2 linked regions of the Heliomicrobium gestii genome follow. The main gene of each other region encodes a partner of the protein of the gene in region 2 in a complex. Links are inferred from orthologs where the notes say so. Each region holds a gene or a part of one and is shown on either strand. Other genes may lie near its edges.

Region 1 (11,563 bases), on a different replicon or contig from region 2:
ACGAAGTCGTACATCTTGTCGCCGCGCAGGGTCACCTTGCAGCCGATCTTCATGCCTTCCCGCAGTTTAAAGCCGGCGATGGATTTCTTCGCCGTCGTGATGACCGGTTTCTGGCCGGTGATGCGGGTCAGGTCGCCTACCGCCGCGTCAAGACCTTTGGGGTTCGAAATCGCTTCCCCGAGGCCCATGTTGACGACGACTTTTTCCAGGCGGGGGATTTGCATGACGTTCTTATATCCGAACCGCTGCATCATGGCAGCGTTGACATCGGTTTGAATCTTTTCTTTCAGACGGGCCAATCTGCTGACCTCCTCTCGGACGAGGCTTTACTTGTCTTTGTCAAGCACGTCGCCGCATTTGCGGCAGATGCGAGCCTTGTCGCCGTTTTCCAAGAACATATGACCGCTGCGCACCGGCCGGTCGCATTTGGGGCAGAAAATCATCACGTTGGAGGCATCGATGGGCGCCTCTTTCTCGATGATGCCGCCTTGGGGATTGGCTTTGCTGGGCTTCGAGTGCCGTTTGACGACGTTAACCTTCTCAACGACAACCCGGTTTTTGGCGGGAATCACTTCAATGATTTTGCCTTTTTTCCCAGCGTCCTTGCCGGTGATGACCTGTACCAGATCGCCTTTTCTTACATGGACTTTCGGGTTGGCCATGGTGCTTTCACCTCCACCCTACAGTACTTCGGGGGCCAACGAAATGATCTTCATGAAATCGCGGTCGCGGAGTTCGCGGGCCACGGGCCCGAAGATACGGGTCCCCTTCGGGTTTTTTTGATCATTGATGATAACAGCGGCGTTTTCGCTGAAGCGGATGTAGGAACCGTCTTGCCGTTTGATCGGTTTCCGAGTCCGGACAACCACGGCTTTGACGACGTCTCCCTTTTTAACCACGCCGCCGGGCGTTGCCTCTTTAACAGATGCGACGATGATATCGCCGACCGAGGCATACCTCCGGTAGGAGCCGCCCAACACACGGATGCACAACAACTCTTTGGCTCCGGTGTTGTCACCGACCCGGAGTCGAGTTTCTTGCTGGATCACGACGGTAACCTCCTATGCCGTGGTTTATACGATGACGGCCTTTTCAACGATGCGGACTACCCGCCAGCGCTTTTCCTTGGAAAGGGGACGGGTTTCCATGATTTCAACGATATCGCCGATTTGGCAGGCGTTTTCTTCATCATGGGCCTTGAACTTCTTCGTCTGTTTGACGGTACGGCCGTACAGGGGGTGCTGGATGCGGCTTTCAACGGCGACAACGACGGTCTTTTCCATTTTGTCGCTCGTGACTTTACCGATGCGAGTCTTGCGTTCGGCACGTTCGGACACTGCTTCTTACCTCCTTACCCGCTGCACTAAGCCTTTTGGGCTTCCAGTTCTCGTTGACGGAGGACTGTTTGCGTCCGGGCGATGTTTTTGCGCACGTCCCGGATCCGCATGGGGTTCTCCAACTGTTGGGTAGCAAGTTGAAAGCGGAGGCGGAAGAGCTCGTCTTTGAAGTTGGTGAGCTGTTTCTGCAGTTCTTCCGTGCTCAGGTCATGCAGTTCTTTAGCTTTCATTCGCTTCACCACCCACTTCTTCCCGTTTTACAAACTTGCACTTGATGGGCAGCTTGTGCATGGCCAAGCGCATGGCTTCCTTGGCGATATCCTCAGGAACGCCGGCCAGCTCAAACATGATCCGGCCCGGTTTGACAACGGCAACCCAGTATTCGGGGGAGCCTTTACCGGAACCCATCCGGGTTTCAGCCGGTTTGGCTGTGACAGGCTTATCGGGGAAAATCTTGATCCAGACTTTACCGCCCCGCTTGATGTAACGGGTCATGGCGATACGAGCGGCTTCGATCTGGCGGCTGGTGATCCAGGCGGCTTCAAGGGCTTGCAGGCCGTATTCACCAAATGCGACACTGTTGCCGCCTTTGGACTTGCCTTTCAGACGGCCCCGTTGCACCCGACGCCATTTAACGCGTTTCGGCAGCAACATGGGTTATTTCCCTCCTTCCGCGGCGGCAGGCGCCCGGCGGTCACCACGGGGGCGACGATCGCGACGGTCAGAACGTTCGGGACGCTCAGCGCGCTCGGCAGGTTCACGGGTTTCACCGGTGCGGTTTTTGGCGCCCGGCAGAATTTCACCCTTGTAGATCCAAACCTTGACGCCGATGATGCCGTAGGTGGTGTGCGCTTCGGCAAAACCGTAGTCGATATCGGCGCGCAGGGTGTGAAGGGGAACCTTGCCTTCGTTGTACCATTCGGTCCGGGCGATTTCAGCGCCGCCAAGACGACCGGAGACCATGATCTTGATGCCTTCGGCGCCAAGGCGCATGGTGCGACCGACAGACTGCTTCATCGCACGACGGAAGGAGGTCCGCTTCTCGAGCTGGGCCGCCACGTTCTCGGCAACGAGTTGGGCGTCCAGTTCGGGTTTTTTCACTTCGGCGATATTGATGTTGACGGCGCGACCCGTCAGTTTTTCCAGCTCTTTGCGCAGGTTTTCCACTTCAGCGCCGCCGCGGCCGATGACGATGCCCGGCTTGGCGGTGTGGATGGTCACCTTAACGCGGTTGGCGGCCCGTTCAATCTCAATACGGGGGATGCCGGCGGCGTAGAGTTTCTTTTTGACAAACTTACGGATTTTCAGGTCTTCATGCAGCAGTTCGGCGTAGTTTTTGCCAGCGAACCACCGAGCCTCCCAATCCTTGATGACACCAATCCGGAACCCTTTCGGATTGACTTTTTGACCCACGACTTATCCCTCCTTCGTCCCGGCGTTGGCGTCGGCCTTCGCAGCAGCGGTTTTCTTGACGGCTGCGGGCTTGGCGGGCTTTTCGGCGACAATAACGGTGATGTGGCTCATGCGCTTCTTGATGACGTCGGCGCGGCCTTGCGCGCGGGGGCTGATCCGTTTCATGCTGGGACCTTGGTCGACGAAGCAGGTCTTCACATAAAGATCAGCCGTGTTCATCTCATAGTTGTGCTCGGCGTTGGCGACAGCCGATTTGAGGACTTTCGCCACGTCGGCAGCGCTTTTCACGGGGGTAAATTTCAAAATGGCAAAGGCGTCGGCTACCGATTTGCCCCGAATGAGGTCAATGACTTGACGTACCTTCCGGGGAGAGGTGCGGACGTACTTGGCCACCGCTTGGGCGGTTTTGGCTTCCATTGGCCTTCCTCCTCTTCTCCCTGGCCTAGCGCAGACGGCTGGATTTCTCCGAACCGGCATGGCCTTTGAAGGTCCGGGTCGGGGCGAATTCGCCCAGCTTGTGTCCGACCATGTCTTCGGTCACGTAGACGGGGATGTGTTTCCGCCCGTCATGGACAGCAAAGGTGTGACCGACAAATTGCGGAAAAATGGTCGAGCGCCGGGACCAGGTCTTGATGACCCGTTTCTCGTTCTTTTGATTCAGATCCTCAACCTTTTTCAACAGGCTGGTTTCAACATAAGGTCCTTTTTTCAGAGAACGGCCCATGCACGATCCTCCCTTCTGGTGTCGGGGTGGCGAGTGGTCTTACCCGCTCCGTATGGCCGGACCATCTTACTTGGTGCGGCGCTTGATGATCAGCTTATCCGAAGACTTCTTCCGACGGGTCTTGCCGCCGATGGCCACTTTACCCCAGGGCGTAACAGGCGCTTTGCGTCCGATGGGGGAACGGCCTTCACCACCGCCATGGGGGTGATCGACGGGGTTCATGACAACACCGCGGACGGTGGGTCGGATGCCCATCCAACGTTTCCGACCGGCTTTGCCGATGGTCACGTTTTCATGTTCCAGGTTGCCCATCTGACCGATGGTGGCGCGGCACTCGGCCAGCACCTTGCGCATCTCGCCGGAGGGCAGGCGCAGGGTGGCGTGGTCGCCTTCCTTGGCCATGAGCTGGGCGGCGACGCCAGCGGAGCGGACGAGTTGGCCGCCTTTGCCGGGGCGCATTTCAATGCAGTGGATCAGGGTGCCGACGGGGATGTTCTTCAGGGGCAGGCAGTTGCCGGTCTTGATGTCGGCGTCAGGACCAGAGACGACGGTGTCGCCCACGTTCAGACCGTTAGGGGCGATGATGTAGCGCTTATCGCCGTCAGCGTAGCTGATCAGGGCGATGCGCGAGGTCCGGTTCGGATCGTACTCGATGGAAGCGACCTTGGCGGGAATGCCGTCCTTGGTGCGCTTGAAGTCGATGACCCGGTACATGCGCTTATGGCCGCCGCCTTGGTGCCGAACAGTCAGTTTGCCCTGGTTGTTGCGCCCGGCGTTCTTTTTCAGGGGCTCAAGCAGGGACTTTTCCGGTTCGGTCTTGGTGATCTCTTGAAAGCTGGCCACCGTCATCTGGCGGATACCAGGCGAGGTGGGCTTAAATTTTTTCACAGCCACGCGGTTTCCCTCCTTTGGTCCGGCCAGACTTAGACGCCTTCGAAGATTTCGATCTTGTCGCCATCTTTCAGGGTGACGATGGCTTTCTTCTTGTCGGCGGTCCGTCCGGCATACTTGCCCATCCGCTTGGGCTTGCCTTTGACGTTCATGGTGTGAACATCAAGGACCTTGACGTTGAAGAGTTGTTCAACAGCATGTTTGATCTCGATTTTGTTGGCTTTCGGCTCCACCACGAAGGTGTATTTGTTCTCCTGAGCCAAGTCCATCGACCGTTCAGTGATGACGGGTTTTTTCAGAACGTCATAGGGGCTGCGCATCAGGCGAACACCTCCTCAACCTTGGCCACGGCATTTTTGGTGATGACCAGTTTGTCGTGGTTCAGGATGTCATAGACGTTGATGCCAACAGCTTCAACAGGGGATACGCCGGGGATGTTGCGGGCCGATTTAAAGACGGTTTCGTCGATGTCGGCGGTCACCAACAGGGCCTTGCGTTCCACGTTGAGCTTGTTCATGATTCCGGCGATGGCTTTCGTCTTCGGGGCGTCCATTTCCAGGGCGTCGACGACGATCAGGTTGCCGGAGCGGACTTTGTCCGACAGGGCCGATTTCAGGGCCAGACGACGGGCCTTCTTCGGCATAGCGACTTTATAGCTGCGGGGCTGGGGCCCGAAGATGATTGCGCCGCCGCGCCAGAGGGGCGAACGGCTGGTGCCGGCGCGAGCGCGACCGGTGCCTTTTTGTCTCCAGGGCTTTTTGCCGCCCCCGGAGACTTCGCCACGGGACTTGACCTTGTGGGTACCGCTCCGCCAGGCGGCCAGCTGGGTAACCACGGCCTGGTGCATGACGGCCTCGTTGGGCTCAATGCCAAAGATCTCATCGCTCAGTTCGATTTCACCAACCTGAGCGCCTTCGATGTTGTAAACGGCTACTTTCGGCATGTCGTGTCCTCCTTTCTCCGGGGGTTGATTACTTAACCTTTACGGAGTTTTTGATCAGCAGCAGACCGCGTTTGGGACCGGGCACCGCGCCTTTGATCAGGAGCAGGTTGCGCTCGGCGTCGACACGGAAGACTTGCAGCTTTTGTACGGTAACGCGTTCGTTGCCCAGGCGACCAGGCATCTTGCGACCCTTGAAGATGCGGGCCGGGCCTTTGGCGCCGGCAGAACCGGGGCGACGATGGTACTTGGAGCCGTGTTTCATCGGTCCGCGTTTGAAGTTGTGGCGTTTGATGCCGCCGGCAAAACCTTTGCCTTTGGATGTGCCGACCACATCGACATACTCACCGGCAGTGAAGACATCGGCTTTCAGTTCTTGGCCAACCTTATACTCGTCCATGCTGTCCACCTTGATCTCGCGCAGAACGCGCACCAGGCGAACGCCGGCGTTTTTCAGGTGACCTTTTTTCGGCTTGTTCAGCAGTTTTTCACGGACATCGCCGAAACCGATTTGCACGGCTTCGTACCCGTCCTTCTCCATGGTTTTCTTTTGAACGACAACACAGGGGCCGGCCTGGACAACCGTCACGGGCACAGCAACACCGTTGTCGGCAAATACCTGCGTCATACCGATTTTTCGTCCGAGAAGACCTTTCTTAGCCACCAATGACACCTCCCATCTCTAGCAAAAGGATTACAGCTTGATTTCGATATCCACGCCCGCCGGCAGGTCCAGACGCATGAGCGCATCGACAGTCTTCGGATTGGGTTCGAGGATGTCGATGAGGCGCTTGTGGGTGCGCATCTCGAACTGCTCACGGGAGTCTTTGTTGACGTGGGGAGAGCGCAAGATGGTGTAGATGCTCTTCTCCGTCGGCAGCGGAATCGGACCGGATACCGCCGCGCCGGTCCGCTTGGCCGTCTCAACGATCTTTTCGGAAGACTGATCGAGAATCCGATGATCGAAAGCCTTCAGGCGGATCCGAATTTTTTGTTTACCCATGTAGGTAAGTCCCTCCTTTTGTTCGCCCGATTGATTACGGACCTTCTCCGCGAAAATTACCCCAACAACGCTCTCGGGCGTGTCGTAAGTAAAAAGACACAAAGAGAGCTGCGCCCACCAATCCCGAGCCATTGTTGGGCAACCTTTCGCTTCATCGCAAAGCCAACCCACAATATGAAATTTTAGCACCAAGTGTTCGGAAATGCAAGCGGTTTTTGCTCTGTATTAGAATATTTCTCGGAAAATCTGCGGGAATCGGGCGGTTGGCGTGCCGATACTGATCAAGTGCCTATGGTTACCGCGCGGGTCGTCTTGTGATGCCGGTGAAGATGCGCGATTTAATTCGCACTTTAATCGCGGGGGCTGGCGGCGGCCTTCGCTAAGAGCTCCGCGGCGGCTCGCTTGTCGGCTACGCTGGGGCGCCAAAACTTTAGGGTTGTATGCATGTCGATGGCGCCCTTTAACGCTTCGCCTCTGCGCTCGCTCTTCGCCGCTCCGCTCAAATCGCTCAGGCCACCGCCAGCCCTCTGCTATTTCAATGATCTCCCCTAGGTAAGTGAAGATACTAAGTTAGGAAACTCCACACAGTATTTCATGGCTTTTCTGTTAGAAATACAACCTATATCAAATCAAAGATAAACTAGATGTATTCAAATTTTTCCATTTTTGCCTCAGTACGGATACTATAGTCGGCGATCAAAAATGCCATTGCTAGCTCGGTCTTTTTACCATAAATCTATTTACGTTTTTTTCGAATCCATATTGTTCATATAGTCCGTGCGCGTCGAGTGTTCCTAATATACCGTTCAGACCTTTCAATTCTTCGCTAGCAACTATTGTCTCTACAAGTTTTTTCCCAATACCTCTGCCTCGATACTCTTCATCGATGATGACATCTGCTAACCAGTACATTGTTGCAAAATCTGTGACGACCCGAGCAAATCCGATTTGTCTGTTTCCGAGATATACGCCATAACAAAGCGACGTCTCAATGGATTTGTTTATGGCTTCAGTAGGTCTTTTATTTGCCCAATAGGACGAAGCCAAGAACCTATAAATCGTCTCATGGTCTAAAAGCGACTTGTCCGTGCTGATTAAATAATCTTTGCAATTGAGCTCCATAAAATCCCCTCTACTTATGAGTCGACTACAATATGGCGCGATGAAGTCCTGTGGCACCGGGTGCGCCCGTTGGCGCACCCGCGCCACCTTCGCATCTCAATGGACTCGGAAATCCGAATTTTGCAAGGACACTAAAAGACGGCTATATAAGGAAGCGACCGGGTCGCCTGAAATAATTCAGGGACCCGGTCGCTTATAAGCCGCTTGGCGATCGATTACTCGATGATACCGGTGACAACACCGGCGCCGACGGTCCGGCCGCCTTCGCGGATAGCGAAGCGGAGGCCTTCTTCGATGGCGATGGTTTTGCCGAGTTCGATGGTCATCTTGATGTTGTCGCCAGGCATGCACATTTCAACGCCTTCGGGCAGTTCGATGAAGCCAGTGACGTCAGTCGTGCGGAAGTAGAACTGGGGCCGGTAGCCGTTGAAGAACGGGGTGTGGCGGCCGCCTTCTTCCTTGGACAGGACGTAGACTTCGGAGGTGAACTTGGTGTGGGGTTTGATGGAACCGGGCTTAGCCAGAACTTGGCCGCGCTCGATGTCTTTCCGTTCAACACCGCGCAGCAGAGCGCCGATGTTGTCGCCGGCTTGGGCGAAGTCGAGGAGTTTGCGGAACATTTCAACGCCGGTGACGACGGTCTTGCGGGTGGCTTCAGCCAGACCGACCAGTTCGATTTCTTCGCCGACTTTGATCTGACCACGCTCGACACGGCCGGTGGCGACGGTGCCGCGACCGGTGATGGTGAAGACGTCTTCAACGGGCATCAGGAAGGGCTTGTCGGTGGCGCGCTCGGGGGTGGGGATGTACTTGTCGACTTCGTCCATGAGCGCCCAGACTTTGCCGCACCATTCGCATTCGCGCTTGCCGCAGCCGCACTCGAGGGCTTTCAGGCCGGAACCGGCAACGATGGGAATGTCGTCGCCAGGGAACTCGTAGGAGGAGAGGAGTTCGCGAACTTCCATCTCAACCAGTTCCATCAGTTCGGCGTCATCAACCATGTCGGCTTTGTTCAGCCAGACAACGATGTAGGGAACGCCAACCTGACGGGCGAGGAGGATGTGCTCACGGGTCTGGGGCATGGGGCCGTCAGCAGCAGACACAACCAGGATGGCGCCGTCCATCTGGGCAGCACCGGTGATCATGTTCTTGATGTAGTCGGCGTGACCGGGGCAGTCCACGTGGGCGTAGTGACGGTTGTCGGTTTCGTACTCGACGTGAGCGGTGTTGATGGTGATACCGCGTTCACGCTCTTCGGGAGCGGCGTCGATTTCGTCGTACTTTTTGAAGGAAGCTCCACCAACTTTGGAGAGAACCAGGGTGATGGCAGCGGTGGTGGTGGTTTTACCGTGGTCAACGTGACCGATGGTGCCGATGTTCACGTGCGGCTTGGTGCGCTCGAATTTGGCTTTTGCCATTTCGTACTCATCCTTCCTTTTCAGGCTTAAGGAATTTTAATGAGGGCGGCTTGGCCACCCTCTATCCGGCGAAAATCGCCTGTGGCGATTTAGCCTTTCCGTTTCGCGATGATGCCTTCAGCGATGTTGCGGGGCACTTCTTCGTTGTGGCTGTACATCATGACGTACTGGCCGCGACCTTGGGTGCGCGAACGCAGGTCGGTGGCGTAGCCAAACATCTCGGACAGGGGAACAAAGCCGCGCACCACTTGGGTGTTGCCGCGAGCTTCCATGCCTTCGATGCGGCCCCGGCGAGAGTTGATGTCGCCGATGACGTCGCCCATGTATTCCTCAGGAACGGTGACTTCGACTTTCATGACCGGCTCAAGGATGACCGGCTGCGCCTTCGCAGCGCCTTCCTTGAAGGCCATGGAGCCGGCAATCTTAAAGGCCATTTCCGAGGAGTCCACATCGTGGTAGGAACCGAAGACCAGGGTCACGCGGAAGTCAACAGTGGGATAACCGGCGAGGACGCCTGTTTCGGCGGCTTCACGGATCCCGTTATCGATGGGTTGGATGTATTCGCGGGGAACCACACCACCAACGATCTTGTTGACAAATTCGTACCCTTCACCAGGTTGACGCGGTTCGATTTCGATGACGGCATGGCCGTACTGACCGCGACCACCAGACTGGCGGACGAACTTGCCTTCCGCCTTGGCCTTGGTGCGAATGGTTTCCTTGTACGCGACCTGGGGACGTCCGACGTTGGCTTCGACCTTAAATTCCCGCATCATCCGGTCCACGATGATCTCCAAGTGAAGCTCACCCATGCCGGAGATGATCGTCTGACCTGTTTCATGGTCAGTGGACATGCGGAAGGTCGGGTCTTCTTCGGACAAACGCTGAAGGGCGATGCCCATCTTGTCTTGGTCAGCCTTCGTCTTCGGTTCAATGGCAACGTGGATAACCGGATCAGGGAACTGCATCGACTCAAGGATGATGGGCTGTTTCTCATCACAGAGGGTGTCGCCCGTCGTGGTATCCTTCAGACCGACAGCAGCAGCGATATCGCCGGTGTAGACCTCGGCGATCTCTTCCCGGTGGTTGGCGTGCATCTGGAGGATGCGGCCGATCCGTTCCTTTTTGCCTTTGGTCGAGTTGTAGACGTAGGAACCAGAGCTCAGTTTACCGGAATAAACACGGAAGAAGGCCAACTTGCCCACATAGGGGTCAGCCATGATCTTAAAGGCCAACGCAGAGAAGGGCTCTTCGTCGGAAACCTCACGAACATCTTCCTCACCGGAATCGGGGTTGACACCCTTGACGGCAGGGATGTCGACCGGGGCGGGCAGGAACTCGACGACAGCGTCGAGCAACGGCTGCACGCCCTTGTTCTTGAAGGAGGAGCCGCAGAGAACAGGAATCATCTTGACGGCCAAGGTGCACTTGCGAACGCCGTCACGGACTTCTTGCTCAGTCAGTTCTTCCCCTTCGAGGTACTTCATCATCAGTTCCTCATCGGACTCAGCAACCGCTTCAAGGAGCTTTTCCCGGTATTCGGCGGCGACTTCGGCGAGGTCCTCGGGGATCTCGGAGACGTCGCTCGTCTTGCCCAGGTCGTCGACATAGATGATGGCTTTCATGGTGATCAGGTCGACGATACCCTTGAATTGGTCTTCGGAGCCGATGGGGATCTGGATGGGCACAGGGTTGGCGCCCAAGCGTTCCCGGATCATGTCGACGCCACGGAAAAAGTCAGCGCCGATGCGGTCCATCTTATTGATGTAAGCGATCCGGGGAACACCGTACTTGTCGGCTTGGCGCCATACGGTTTCCGATTGCGGTTCGACACCGCCAACGGAACAGAAGACGGCGACGGCCCCGTCCAATACCCGCAGGGAACGTTCGACTTCAACGGTAAAGTCCACGTGGCCGGGCGTATCGATGATGTTAATCCGATGCCCGCGCCATTGGCACGTTGTTGCGGCAGAGGTGATGGTGATACCGCGTTCTTGTTCCTGAACCATCCAGTCCATGGTGGCAGCGCCATCATGAACCTCACCGATTTTGTGCACCCGTCCGGTGTAGAACAGGATGCGTTCGGTGGTGGTCGTCTTGCCGGCATCAATGTGGGCCATAATGCCGATGTTCCGTGTCTTATCTAACGGAAACTGTCTAGGCACGCTCGTTCCCCCTTTCTGTCGGATCTCAGGTCCTAGCGGGACTCTGTTGGCTTACCAGCGATAATGGGCGAAGGCCTTGTTGGCTTCGGCCATCTTATGAGTGTCTTCTTTTTTCTTGACGGCGCCGCCGGTGCTGTTGGCGGCATCCATGATTTCACCAGCCAGCTTGTCAATCATGGTCTTGCCGGAGCGCTCGCGGGAGTACTTGATGAGCCAACGCAGGCCCAGGGTCTGGCGGCGTTCAGGACGAACTTCAATCGGAACCTGGTAGTTGGCGCCACCGACGCGGCGAGCCTTGACTTCCAGGAGGGGCATGACGTTCTTGAGGGCAGCCTCCAGAACTTCCATGGGGTTCTTGTTGGTCTTTTCCTTGATTTGGTCAAGGGCGCCGTATAGAATGGCCTCGGCAGTGCTCTTTTTCCCATCCAACATGATTTGGTTTGCCAGTTTCGTGACAACCTTGGAGTTGTAAATCGGATCGGGGAGCACTTCACGCCGGGCGACTGATCCTCTTCTCGGCATCGGATTCTCCTCCCCTCGTTACTTCTTC
Region 2 (11,486 bases):
ACACGACCCTGCAGGGCGCTGAAGAGGGGCACGACCAGTTCAGCGGCTGCAGACGGCGTAGCGGCGCGCACATCGGCCACCAGGTCGCTGAGGGACACATCCGATTCATGGCCCACCGCCGATACGACCGGAACAGGGCAGGCGGCCATGGCCCGGCAAAGGTTTTCATCGTTAAATGCCCACAGATCCTCCCGTGAACCGCCGCCGCGACCGATGATCACCACATCGACGCCAGGCACGGCGACGACCCGCTGCAAGGACCCAAGCAGGCTGGGCACCGCCTCTTCCCCTTGCACGATGGCCGGGGCAAAGACGATGTTCATGGTGGGAAAGCGACGTTGGATGACCGAAAAGAGGTCCCGGATGGCCGCTCCCGTCGGCGCTGTGATGATGCCCACCTTGCGGGGAAGAGGCGGCAAGGGGCGCTTTCGATCGGCAGCGAAGAGGCCGTCCGCTTCCAGCCGCTTTTTTGCCTGCTCTAAGGCGAGAAAGATGCCGCCCAGGCCGGCCGGTTCCATCTCTTCAACATAAATCTGATAGATGCCGTCGCGCGGGTAGACAGACACCTGCCCACGGACGATCACGTTGAGGCCGTTTTCCGGCCGGAAAGAGAGGTAGCGGTTTTTGCCGCGAAACATGACGGCCTTGACGACACTCTCGCCGTCTTTCAGGGTGAAGTACATATGGCCAGATGTATGGTGCTTGTAATTCGAAAGCTCCCCCTGCACCCATAGGTCGGCCAGTTGGGGCTTTGTTTCCAGGAGCCCCTGGATGTAGAGGTTCAACTGAGTGACAGACCAAATCTTTTCCATCGGCGGCCCCCCTTTGGCTTCAATGCGCTGGCAGAGCTTCATTTAGAACGACTAGACAGAAAAGGCAGCCGATCCTGGCGGGCGCGACTACAGGAACACTTGTTTTTTCGCGAACCCGGCCCATAAATCCTGCCGGGCGTTGTGTGCCATGTATGTTCGACGTGCTGGGGGCAAAGGCTCTTCTAAAAGGACTAGTGTGTCCATTTTACTCATGAAGCATGCCCATGGAAAGAAAAAAGCGCCGCAATGCAGCGCTTTTTTCGAAAAAGAGTTCCATACTTCAGCTTAGTTCGCCGCCTCGGCTGACTTTGCTGTGATATAGGCGTCGATGGCGCGGGCCGCTTTCTTGCCGGCGCCCATGGCCAGAATGACCGTGGCCGCGCCGGTGACGATATCGCCGCCGGCAAAAACACCGGCGATAGAGGTGCGACCCTCTTCATCGGCGACGATGTTGCCGCGCCGGTTCAATTCCAACCCCTCTGTCGACTGGGTGGCCAGCGGGTTCGGTCCGGTGCCGATGGCGACGATGACCGTGTCCATGTCCATGATGAACTCAGAGCCCGGAATCGCCACAGGCTTGCGGCGGCCCGACGCGTCGGGCTCGCCCAGTTCGTAGCGCAGGCACTTCATCGCCTTCACCCAGCCGTTCTCATCGCCGATGATCTCGACAGGGTTGGTGAGCAGTTTGAACTGAACGCCCTCTTCCCGGGCATGTTCGATCTCCTCGGCTCGGGCCGGCATCTCCTGGTCGGAGCGGCGGTAGACGATGGTGACCTCTTCCGCGCCGAGCCGCACAGCCGTGCGGGCGGCGTCCATGGCCACGTTGCCTGCGCCCAAGACGGCCACCTTGCGGCCCAACTTGACCGGTGTGCCGTATTCGGGGAAGCGGAAGCCCTTCATCAGGTTTGTCCGCGTCAAAAACTCATTGGCCGAAAAGACGCCGCAGAGGTTTTCTCCGGGGATGCCCATGAAGTTGGGCAGGCCGGCGCCGGTGCCGAGGAAGACGGCGGCATAGCCTCGTTCGTTCATCAACTCTTCCACCGTCACAGACCGTCCGATGACAGCGTTGAACTGCAGATCAACGCCCAGCCGGCGCAGGTTGGCGATCTCTTTGTCCACGATCGCTTTGGGCAGGCGGAACTCGGGAATGCCGTACATGAGGACGCCGCCGGCTGTATGCAACGCCTCAAAGACGGTCACAGCGTAGCCGAGCTTGGCCAACTCGGCGGCACAAGTGAGACCGGCCGGGCCCGCGCCGATGACAGCGACTTTTTCCCCATTGGCCGGCGCAGCTTCCGGCGCATCGGCGCCCTGGGCCATCTCCCAATCAGCGACAAAACGCTCCAGTCGACCGATCGCGACAGGCTCCGATTTGACGCCGAGGATGCATTTCTGTTCGCACTGGCTCTCCTGGGGACAGACGCGGCCACAGATGGCCGGCAGCGCGTTTTTCTCTTTCAACTTGACGGCTGCGCCGGCGAAATCGCGCTCGGCGACAGCTTTAATAAAATCAGGGATCAGCACCTCGACAGGGCAGCCTTCGCGGCAGCGGGGCTTTTTGCACTGGATGCAACGGGCCGCTTCCTTGACCGCCTGCTCTTCCGAGTAGCCGAGGGCCACTTCCTCAAAGTTGGCGCTTCGAACCTGGGGGTCCTGGCAGGGCATCTCCTGACGGATCTGTTCCTTTAATGACACCCGCAGCGCCCCCCTTCGTGGTGATGTTCCAGCGCCGCCAGGGCGCGCTTCTCCTCATCGCGGTAGATGGCGAGCCGTTTGAGGGCCAGATCGAAATCGACCAAGTGCCCATCAAACTCCGGACCGTCGACACAGGCAAACTTGGTTTCGCCGCCGACGAGGACGCGACAGGCGCCGCACATGCCGGTGCCATCCATCATCAGCGGGTTCATGCTGACGATGGTGTGGACGCCCATGGGGCGTGTCGTGTTGGCGATGGCGCGCATCATCGGCATGGGGCCAATGGCCCAAACCCGTTGCAGATCCCCGTTGGCTTCATAGAACTCTTTCAGGGCGTCGGTGACGAAGCCCTTGCGTCCATAGGAACCGTCATCGGTGCAGACGATCAACGCGTCGCTGACAGCGGCCATTTTATCTTCCCAGAAGAGCAGCTCCCTGTTGCGGGCGCCGATGATGGAGATGACGCGGTTTCCCGCCTCCTTCAGGGCGCGGGCGATGGGATAGATGGGGGCGATGCCGACACCGCCGCCAACGACCACGACAGGGCCGTCAAACCGTTCAATCTCTGAGGGCACGCCGAGCGGCCCCACGACATCGAGGACAGCGTCCCCGACTTCCAACTGGCCAAGCAGTCGGGTGCCTGCGCCGATCTCCTGGAAGATCGCCGTGATCGTCCCTTGTTCCCGGTCAAAATCGGCGATGGTCAGCGGGATGCGTTCACCCTTCTCATCGGCCCGAAGAATAAAAAACTGTCCGGCCTTGGCTTTGGCCGCCACCAGCGGAGCTTTTAAATCGAAAAGCTTGACACTGGCGGAAAGGATCTCTTTCCGCACGATCGGGTACATTCGCCTGCTGCCTCCTCTAAGCCATCCTGCCACACTACAAAGCTGCGTCCGGCCCTACATGTAGTTTGGATTCGTTGCCTCATGCCCATCTCCTGCAAACCCCGGGAGGGCATGATTTAAAAAATACGGACATAGCCCGGCCGATTTGTCGCCGGCAGCCTGTCCGCACACGTATGACACAATATCCAGTGTACACCGATTGCCTGCTCCGGTCAACGGGAAGCGGTGGAAGCGGAAAGAAACTTCGCCCCCAACAGGGCCACGCCCACCGCATTGTCGCCCGACAAGGCCGGTGTGGCAAACGCCAGCCGCCCGCCGACAGCGCGGTGCTCCAGGCGATCCCGCAACCGGCGGCGCAAAAAGCCGTTGGCCGCCACGCCCCCGACGATGAGCACATCGCGGCAACCGGTCTCCTCAATGGCCCGGCGCAGGATCTTTTCCAGCGTTGAAGCGAGACACCGTTCGATCCCCCGTGCGATGGCCGCCGGTGAAGGAGACGAGAATGTTTCACCGGCGTTGCAGGACCGGTCGATCAACCGCAATGCCTGCGCTTCTGCGCCGGAAAAGCTGACATTGTAGCCTTTTACTGAGGCGGGAAAGGTGACTGCTTCAACACCGTCAGACTGAGCGGCGAGCGCCTCCAGGCGCGGTCCAGCCGGAAAGGGCAATCCCAAGGCGACACCGACGCGATCGACCAGTTGCCCGGCGTGCAGGTCGGTCGTCGCCCCCATCTTTTCGATAGCAAAAGCCGCCCTGTCCGAGTCGAACCTTACCTGGAGCAGTTCTGTCGTCCCGCCGGAGAGGTGGACCGAGAGAAAGCCCTTTTCCAGCAGCATTTTTGCCTGTTCCCCCTCTTCCAGGGAGGCGATCCCTGCCATGATATGGCCTTCCTGGTGTGTCGTCGCAATGAAGGGGACGCCCTGCGCCGCCGCCACCGACCGTCCGACCGCCTCACCGGCCAAAAAGACAGGCAGATAGGCCCCTTCTTCCGGCCGGGGGCGGGTCGAGACGGCCACGGCTTCCACATGGACTCGCGCCCGTTCCCTCAGTTCTGCAAACAGGTCCTCCATCACGCCCGGCAGTTGACGGCCATGCAAAAAAAAGGCGTCTCCCTGGCGGAGACCCCTTTCTCCCGGCTTCACCGGCAATAATAACCGTTTCTGAGCCAGCAGCCTTCCGTCAAGGCTGGCGAAAGCGACCGAGGTCGTGTAGCAGCTCGTGTCGATGCCCAGGACCCCGTAAAGGATATCGGCCCTCATCGGTTACACCTCGTTGACACCAGGCGTCTGCTGTTCCTGATCAGCCATGGAAAGCCTTTCAGGAGACGCCGTCGCCTGGGGCATCACCGGGGTGGTCACCGTAGCGGCAACGGACTCCTGCGCCGGCGCTCTCTCGCCCCGCGCCTCGCGGAGTTCCCGGGCCAGTTGACCGAGAATGCCGTTGACGAACTTGGCCGACTCCTCATTGGCGTAGATCTTCGCCAACTCAATGGCCTCGTTGATGGCCGCGTTCAAGGGGATGTCCTTGCGAAAGAGCATCTCAAAGATGGCCACACGGAGCAGATTGCGATCCACATGGGGCATCCGCTCCAGATGCCACTCCTTGGCCAGGCGGCGAATGTTGGCGTCGATCGTCTCCCGATTTGTCACCGCCCCGTCGACCAATTCCTTGGCAAAGGCGGCGGCCGCCTCGCTGATCCCGAATTCTTCACTGGCGTACTGCAAGGCATATGCCGGGTCCATCCGGCCCACATCAGCCATAAACAACGTCTGCAAAGCAGTCTCCCGCCCTAGTCGCCTGCTCAAATCGCTCGCCCCTCCCCGTATTTATGATTATTCTTACCACAAACGTTTTTTTCTCTCTTCCTCAACCGGCTCGAAGGTGATCTGGATCTCCTTGGGCTCGATCCCAATGGCCGACTCCAGAATATGGCGCGTCGCCTGCTGGATCTTTTCACCGAGAGCGGGCAGGGCCGCCTTTAAATCAGAAGCTACATGCAACACAATAGCGATACCGCCGGAGACCCTGCGGATGCGCACCCGCAACCCACGGATGCCGACAAATCCGGCTACGGCGCCACGGATCAACCCCTCGACAGCCAACCGGCTGATCTGCACCTTCCCATCGGGTGTGCGCGCCAGCAAGGTCATCCCTTTCATCGGCCGAGGCCACGCCTTGAACAGAAACCAACTGACCAGTATGACATAGAAGCCGGCTCCAATGGCCCAGGTCGAGCGAGCGCCACCCTGCCGCCAAGCCGCCAGAAAACGTTCCACCGCATCGGGACCGCCGGCTTCCAATCCACCGGTCATCGAAAAGGCGGCAACCATGATGATGACGGCAAGCGCCGCCGGAGGAAGCGCCACCAAAAAGGCCAGCAGACGGCTCGGTCCCTCCATGCCTGACCCCTCCCCATTTATTCACCGCGGCAACAAGTCGGACGGGCAAAAACCCCCCTGAGATCTGTCGGTCTCAGGGGGGCCTCGATCATCTCACCCGGTCATCCTCTTTTGCTTCCGGTGTGGGGAAGTTCACCCCTTGAATATGCACGTTGACCTCGACGACAGTCAACCCAGTCATGCTTTCGATGGAGCGCTTCACATTTTCCTGAACGCGCTTGGCCACCTCAGGGATACGGCTGCCGAAGTTGACAATGATGTTTAAGTCAATGGCCGCCTCCCGTTCGCCCACTTCAACCTTCACGCCTCGGGTCAGGTTCTTGCGGCCGAGCATCTCAGCGATACCGCCACCCAAACCGCCGCTCATGGCGGTGACGCCTTCCACTTCCGTGGCCGCCAACCCAGCGATGGTCGCGACGACCTCCTGGGCGATACGGACGCTGCCGATATCCTGTTTGGATGTGATCGTTTCCATGTATACGGGCACCCCCTGGTGAGGATTTCCGATGGAGAGTGTCCATCATGTAGTATTGTACCAAAGTGAGGCAGGGTATACCAGCTATCAAACGATATGAATCAAAGATCCCGTCGTCCCAAGAAAACAAGGATCACCCTATTTGAAAGCTTTTTTTCACAAATATGGCGATTGATAGAAGGAAAAGGAGGCGCCTGCATAGAATTGATATCTCAATCACAATTCGAAAGGAGTAATGTTCTGAATGAAAGGAAATCCGCAGCTCATCCAGGCGCTCAATGAACTCCTGGCCGACGAATTAAGCGCAATCAACCAGTATATGGTGCACTCAGAGATGTGCGCCAACTGGGGATATGTCAAACTGCACGAGCAATACGAACGGCGCGCCATCGATGAGATGAAGCATGCTGAGAAACTGATCGCCCGCATCCTCTTTCTGGAAGGAACCCCCATCGTGTCGAGCCTGAAAGCCATCCACATCGGCGCCGACGTGGTCAAACAACTCGATAGCGATCACACGGCCGAGTCAGGCGCCATCGCCGCATACAATGCAGCGATCAAGTTGGCCGGTGAAGTCAATGATTTTGCCACCCGGGAGATGCTCGAACACATCCTCAATGATGAGGATCAACATATCGACAAAATCGAAGAACTGCAGGATCAGATCTCTCATATGACTCTTCCGATCTTTTTGACCACCCAAGTAGGGTGATTTTTGATCCAGAGAGTGAGCCGGGCGTGATGGAAACGCCCGGCTTTTTTTATCTTCATTTACTTCGTCATTTACTTCGCAAATGATTCACTACCCTTTTTCCGAAAAAAGACCAGCCTCGACGGCTGGCCAAACGAGAAGGAAAGATGAGGCGCGACAATGTTATTTTATTGAAGATACAACGATATTCATAGGTTTGAGAGGTATACAGGGATCTAGAGAGTGCAAAAAACGATCGGCAATCAGGTATGTCATCGCTCACGCAAGTTGTTGTTCATCGCCCATATGCCGCGCAATGGCATTCTTTACCCGTTCAAGATCAAACGGCTTGACTATGAAATCACAAGCACCAGCGATGATACAGTCTTTTACATGATCCATCTGCCCCATTGCGCTGACTACGATGATCCGCGCTTCCGGCGCTGTTTTTCGAATCTGGCGGGTCGCTTCAATGCCGTCCATCACAGGCATCGTGATATCCATCGTCACGAGATCGGGGAGAAGGTCGTGATACAACCGAATTGCTTCTTCTCCGTTACCCGCTTGACCAACGATCTCATGCCCCGCCATACGGATCAGGTTGGCAAGAGAAAGTCGCGCAAAAGCGGTATCGTCGACAACCAAAACCTTCCCCATGATGCCCCCTCCTTGCAGTCACAATCGATGCATTTTTTTTACTCTACTATACATCAGACATCGGCACTATTCGAAAAAGTTATTCTCTTCTATACAGAGTGGAACAACCATCACCTGGATCGCCATCCGCAAAGAGCGCCCGGTGCACCGCTGCATGCAGTTCTTGTTTTAAAAAAGGTTTGTACAAAAAGTCACAAAAGCAATTATGCTTAGATCTTTCGGAATCAGGGGCACCGGCGAAGCCCGTGCAAAGAATAATGGGCAAATCAGGGCGAATATGGTGGATCGAAGCGACTAACCGTTCCCCTGTCATCTTGGGCATCGTTTGATCGGTGATCACCAGATCCAACGATGCGACATGGGAACGAATATAGGCAAAGGCTTCCACACTGTCTGTAAAGGCGATGATCTCGCAGCAGTCCAGTTCCGATAAGAAACTTTCCGTCATCGCGACGATCGACGGGTCATCGTCCACAACCAGCACTCGGACAGCCCGTTCTCTCATCCTGCTGTTTTTGTGACAATGCTCTTCCTGTGTCGCACCATTCGTCTTTGGAAAAAAGATCCGGAAGGATGCCCCTTTTCCCTCATCACTTTTCACAAAAATATAGCCACTATGGCTTTTCACAATGCCATGAACGACGGCTAATCCCAAGCCTGTCCCTTCCCCGATCGGCTTGGTGGTGAAAAATGGTTCGAAAATTCGCTCAACCAATTCCGCTTTGATCCCATGTCCCGTATCGCTGATCACAAGGACAACATAGGCACCGGAAGGCATTTCGGGAAAAGGCGACGGATCGGTTTTGTCAACCGTATACAAGGAAACGCTAATCCGCCCGCCAGTGCCTCGCATGGCATGTTCGGCGTTTAAGCATAAGTTTACAATTAATTGATGCATCTGTGTCGCATCGGCTGTAATCACTTCATCAACATGCTTGATGTCCGTAACGATCTCGATCGTCGATGGCAGAATGGCTCGCATCATCGTCAGTGTTTCTTCAATCGTATGGGAAAGATGCATCGGTTTGTGGTCGGTAGAGACCTGGCGGCTAAAGGCGAGAATCTGTTTGACCAAACCGCGGGCGCGAATGCCTGCATGCAACACTTTTTCCATGCTGCTGATGGCGCTGCCCTTTTTTTCTTCGTTTAGCGCCATTTCCGTGTAGCCCAGGATCACAGCCAACATATTATTGAAGTCATGGGCGATGCCGCTGGCCATCGTTCCGATGGCCTCCATCCGCTGTACCCGCTCGGCTTTTTCCCGTAACCGGTTGCTTTCCGTGATGTCCCTCGCCACGATGGTAAAACCAAAGATGACTCCATCGGACTGAATCCTTGACCAGGAACAGAACAGGCTTACCGTGCTGCCGTCTTTTTTTATGATCGACGCCACATAATCTTTGATGTCATCCCCACGCAGCAGGGAGGCAAAGATCTCCTTGACGATTTGATGGCGCTCCGGTCTAACAATGAAGAGGAAGTCACGTCCCCGCACCTCGTCAGCGCAAAACCCGGTGATCCGCTCGGCGCCTTTATTCCATATCACCACTTTCCTGTCTTTATTGATGTGAACAACCCCATCATTCGAACAATCAATGATCGACGCTAACAGATGCAGTTCTTGTTCATTCTGTTTTTGTAGGCTGAGCAGCCGTTGATTCCGCAACGTTCGCTCGACAAGCAGGGCGTATTGCGTAAAGATAAACAGATCGCCTTCGAAAAAGGAATGCCCATGGATTGGTTTCACCATACCCATAATGGCGATCAACTGGGAATCTAAAAAAATAGGCGCAGCCAATTCATCCTGGGCCACATTTTTATCCATGAGGGATTTTCGCATGGCGCGGCCGCTCGCCCATACTTCCCCGACAATCCCCTGTCCCTTTGCACACTGGCGTAAAAATATGTCTTCCTCTCGCAATGTCGAAGCATGCAACCGCATGGCCCCGGTTTCATCAAAGAGGTAGGCATACCCTCCCGCTGCCTGTAACATTGGAGCGCCCTGTTCAATGGCTGACTTTAAAACGTCCTCCACCGTATCTTGCTGATCCAGTTTTTCTATGATTGTTGCAATGTGAGCGACGAATTGTGTCAAGGCGCTTTGGTGACCTTTATTTTTTTCTACATCTATCATCGACGAATTCACCTCTTGCCTATCGGCTTCTGACCAAACACCGCTTTGTCTGCCTGGGAGCCGTCGCGCTGCGCCTTAGGCCATCCTCTGGGTGGCCTGTTCTACTGCAAATAACAAATCTTTTTTCAGAACCGGCTTCATGATATACTGGCGGATTCCGATCATCTTTGCTCGATCCGGCGGAAAAGCATGGCTATAGCCTGTACAGAGAATAATCGGCATTCCGGGGCGCAAACACAGTATCTCTCTCGCCAGCGTATCGCCGGTCATCGTCGGCATTGTATAATCGGTGATCACCAGATCAAAGGCGTCGGGATTCTCCATAAAAATCTCTAAGGCCTGTGTGCTGCATTGGGTCGCTGTCACCTCATAACCGGCCTGGATCAGTTGTGATTGTAACACCTCGACAATCGCTTCTTCATCATCAACCAATAGGATCCGTAGTTTCACCGCCGGTGGTTGCAGCGCCGACTCCTTTATGTTCGACGTCGTTTCCGGCGCAGCGGGGAGGTATACCGTAAAAGTAGACCCTATCCCCAACAGACTGTCCACACTGATTGCGCCATCATGGCCTTTTACAATACCATACACAGCAGCCAGCCCCATTCCACTACCCTCACCAATCGATTTGTTCGTAAAAAAGGGGTCAAAAATACGCTCTCGAATATCTTGATCCATGCCGCTCCCATTATCGCTGACGGTAAGTTGAATGTAATCGCCGGGAGAGATCTGCAGTATTTTCGCTTCCTGTTCGTTTACCGCTGCTTCCGCAAGCACAATTTTCAGCACTCCGCCGGTTCCTTGCATGGCATGACCTGCATTGACACATAGGTTCACCACGAGCTGATGGATTTGCGACAAGTCACCAAATACCCGACCCGCTTTTGTCTTGTAATCGATGCATATCTTTACATTCGACGGCAAGGTGGCCCGCATAAACTTGATCGTTTCCTTGATCAGGGGTATCATGAAAATATTGCATTTTTCATTCTGACTTTCTCGACTGAAGGTCAAAATTTGTTGAACCAAGTCCCGTGCGCGCTCCCCCGCTTTTAAGACCTGGCTGAGATTCTTTTCCAAGGGACTATCGGTGACGGCTTCTTCCAGAGCCAATTCCGTGAAGCCTAACATGACAGCCAAGATATTGTTGAAGTCATGGGCGATCCCGCCAGCCAATGTTGCAATTGCCTCCATTTTTTGCATATGCAACAACTGATCCCGCATTTGGTTGCGCTCGGTTACGTCGCGCGCTATGACGTAGCAACCGCCAATCGCCCCTGTCTGATTCATTACCGGGGAGATGGACAAGGATACATCAATGCTCTGACCATCCCTCGTCAGATGTTTTGTCTCATAATGGTTTAATCGCTTCCCCTGCATGACCGTTCTGATTTCCTCTATCGCGTTTTGTTTATGGGCCGGCGATAGCAGGGCAAAGACATGTTGGCCACAGATTTCTTTGTCTTCATAACCATAAATTCGTTGCGCGCTCGGATTCCATGTCTGGATTCGGCAGTCTGGGGAAAGGCGAAAGATGGCATCGTCACTATCGGCAATCACGCTGGCCAATTGGAGTAAATCTTCTTGTTGTCCCATACATGGCGTCCCTGTCCCTGGAAAAGGGGGCATTTTTTTATCTGGCGCCTCATTCTGTTCAGAGACCATGGCAAGATAACTGGCCAAGGTAGTCAACGTAAACAACCGTTCTTGCGACCAGTCATGCGGTTCAGCGTACCCAAAGAGCAAGCATCCGCATCGACGACCTTCTGACGTCAAGG

What was found.
Region 1: the proteins of nusB (region 2) and rpsJ are in contact, whole or in part, in a solved structure (PDB 3D3B), measured with the Escherichia coli proteins. The link is inferred for Heliomicrobium gestii from one-to-one orthologs.

The regions. Positions count from the first base shown.
Region 1 is NZ_WXEX01000002.1:336,902-348,464, forward strand. Bases 4,655-7,427 are described here. They hold rpsJ (30S ribosomal protein S10), read right to left. Parts: upstream 6,309-7,427; coding sequence 6,000-6,308; downstream 4,655-5,999. Other genes in these bases: rplW (50S ribosomal protein L23), read right to left, coding at 4,655-4,685; rplD (50S ribosomal protein L4), read right to left, coding at 4,685-5,308; rplC (50S ribosomal protein L3), read right to left, coding at 5,337-5,969; GTO89_RS03660 (GNAT family N-acetyltransferase), read right to left, coding at 7,020-7,427. Also shown: rplE (50S ribosomal protein L5), read right to left, coding at 1-299; rplX (50S ribosomal protein L24), read right to left, coding at 327-662; rplN (50S ribosomal protein L14), read right to left, coding at 681-1,049; rpsQ (30S ribosomal protein S17), read right to left, coding at 1,074-1,337; rpmC (50S ribosomal protein L29), read right to left, coding at 1,364-1,567; rplP (50S ribosomal protein L16), read right to left, coding at 1,557-1,991; rpsC (30S ribosomal protein S3), read right to left, coding at 1,995-2,750; rpsS (30S ribosomal protein S19), read right to left, coding at 3,193-3,474; rplB (50S ribosomal protein L2), read right to left, coding at 3,541-4,368; more of rplW, read right to left, coding at 4,398-4,654; more of GTO89_RS03660, read right to left, coding at 7,428-7,430; tuf (elongation factor Tu), read right to left, coding at 7,646-8,848; fusA (elongation factor G), read right to left, coding at 8,938-11,013; rpsG (30S ribosomal protein S7), read right to left, coding at 11,065-11,535; rpsL (30S ribosomal protein S12), read right to left, coding at 11,554-11,563. UniProt on the Escherichia coli protein: Involved in the binding of tRNA to the ribosomes. Part of the processive rRNA transcription and antitermination complex (rrnTAC). The complex forms an RNA-chaperone ring around the RNA exit tunnel of RNA polymerase (RNAP).
Region 2 is NZ_WXEX01000007.1:19,351-30,836, forward strand. Bases 3,387-6,082 are described here. They hold nusB (transcription antitermination factor NusB), read right to left. Parts: upstream 5,158-6,082; coding sequence 4,615-5,157; downstream 3,387-4,614. Other genes in these bases: GTO89_RS09390 (Kae1-like domain-containing protein), read right to left, coding at 3,565-4,611; amaP (alkaline shock response membrane anchor protein AmaP), read right to left, coding at 5,191-5,751; GTO89_RS09405 (Asp23/Gls24 family envelope stress response protein), read right to left, coding at 5,840-6,082. Outside these bases: xseA (exodeoxyribonuclease VII large subunit), read right to left, coding at 1-812; gltA (NADPH-dependent glutamate synthase), read right to left, coding at 1,098-2,477; GTO89_RS09385 (sulfide/dihydroorotate dehydrogenase-like FAD/NAD-binding protein), read right to left, coding at 2,498-3,352; more of GTO89_RS09405, read right to left, coding at 6,083-6,226; bfr (bacterioferritin), read left to right, coding at 6,471-6,938; GTO89_RS09415 (response regulator), read right to left, coding at 7,197-7,574; GTO89_RS09420 (hybrid sensor histidine kinase/response regulator), read right to left, coding at 7,654-9,708; GTO89_RS09425 (hybrid sensor histidine kinase/response regulator), read right to left, coding at 9,784-11,486. UniProt on the Escherichia coli protein: Part of the processive rRNA transcription and antitermination complex (rrnTAC). The complex forms an RNA-chaperone ring around the RNA exit tunnel of RNA polymerase (RNAP).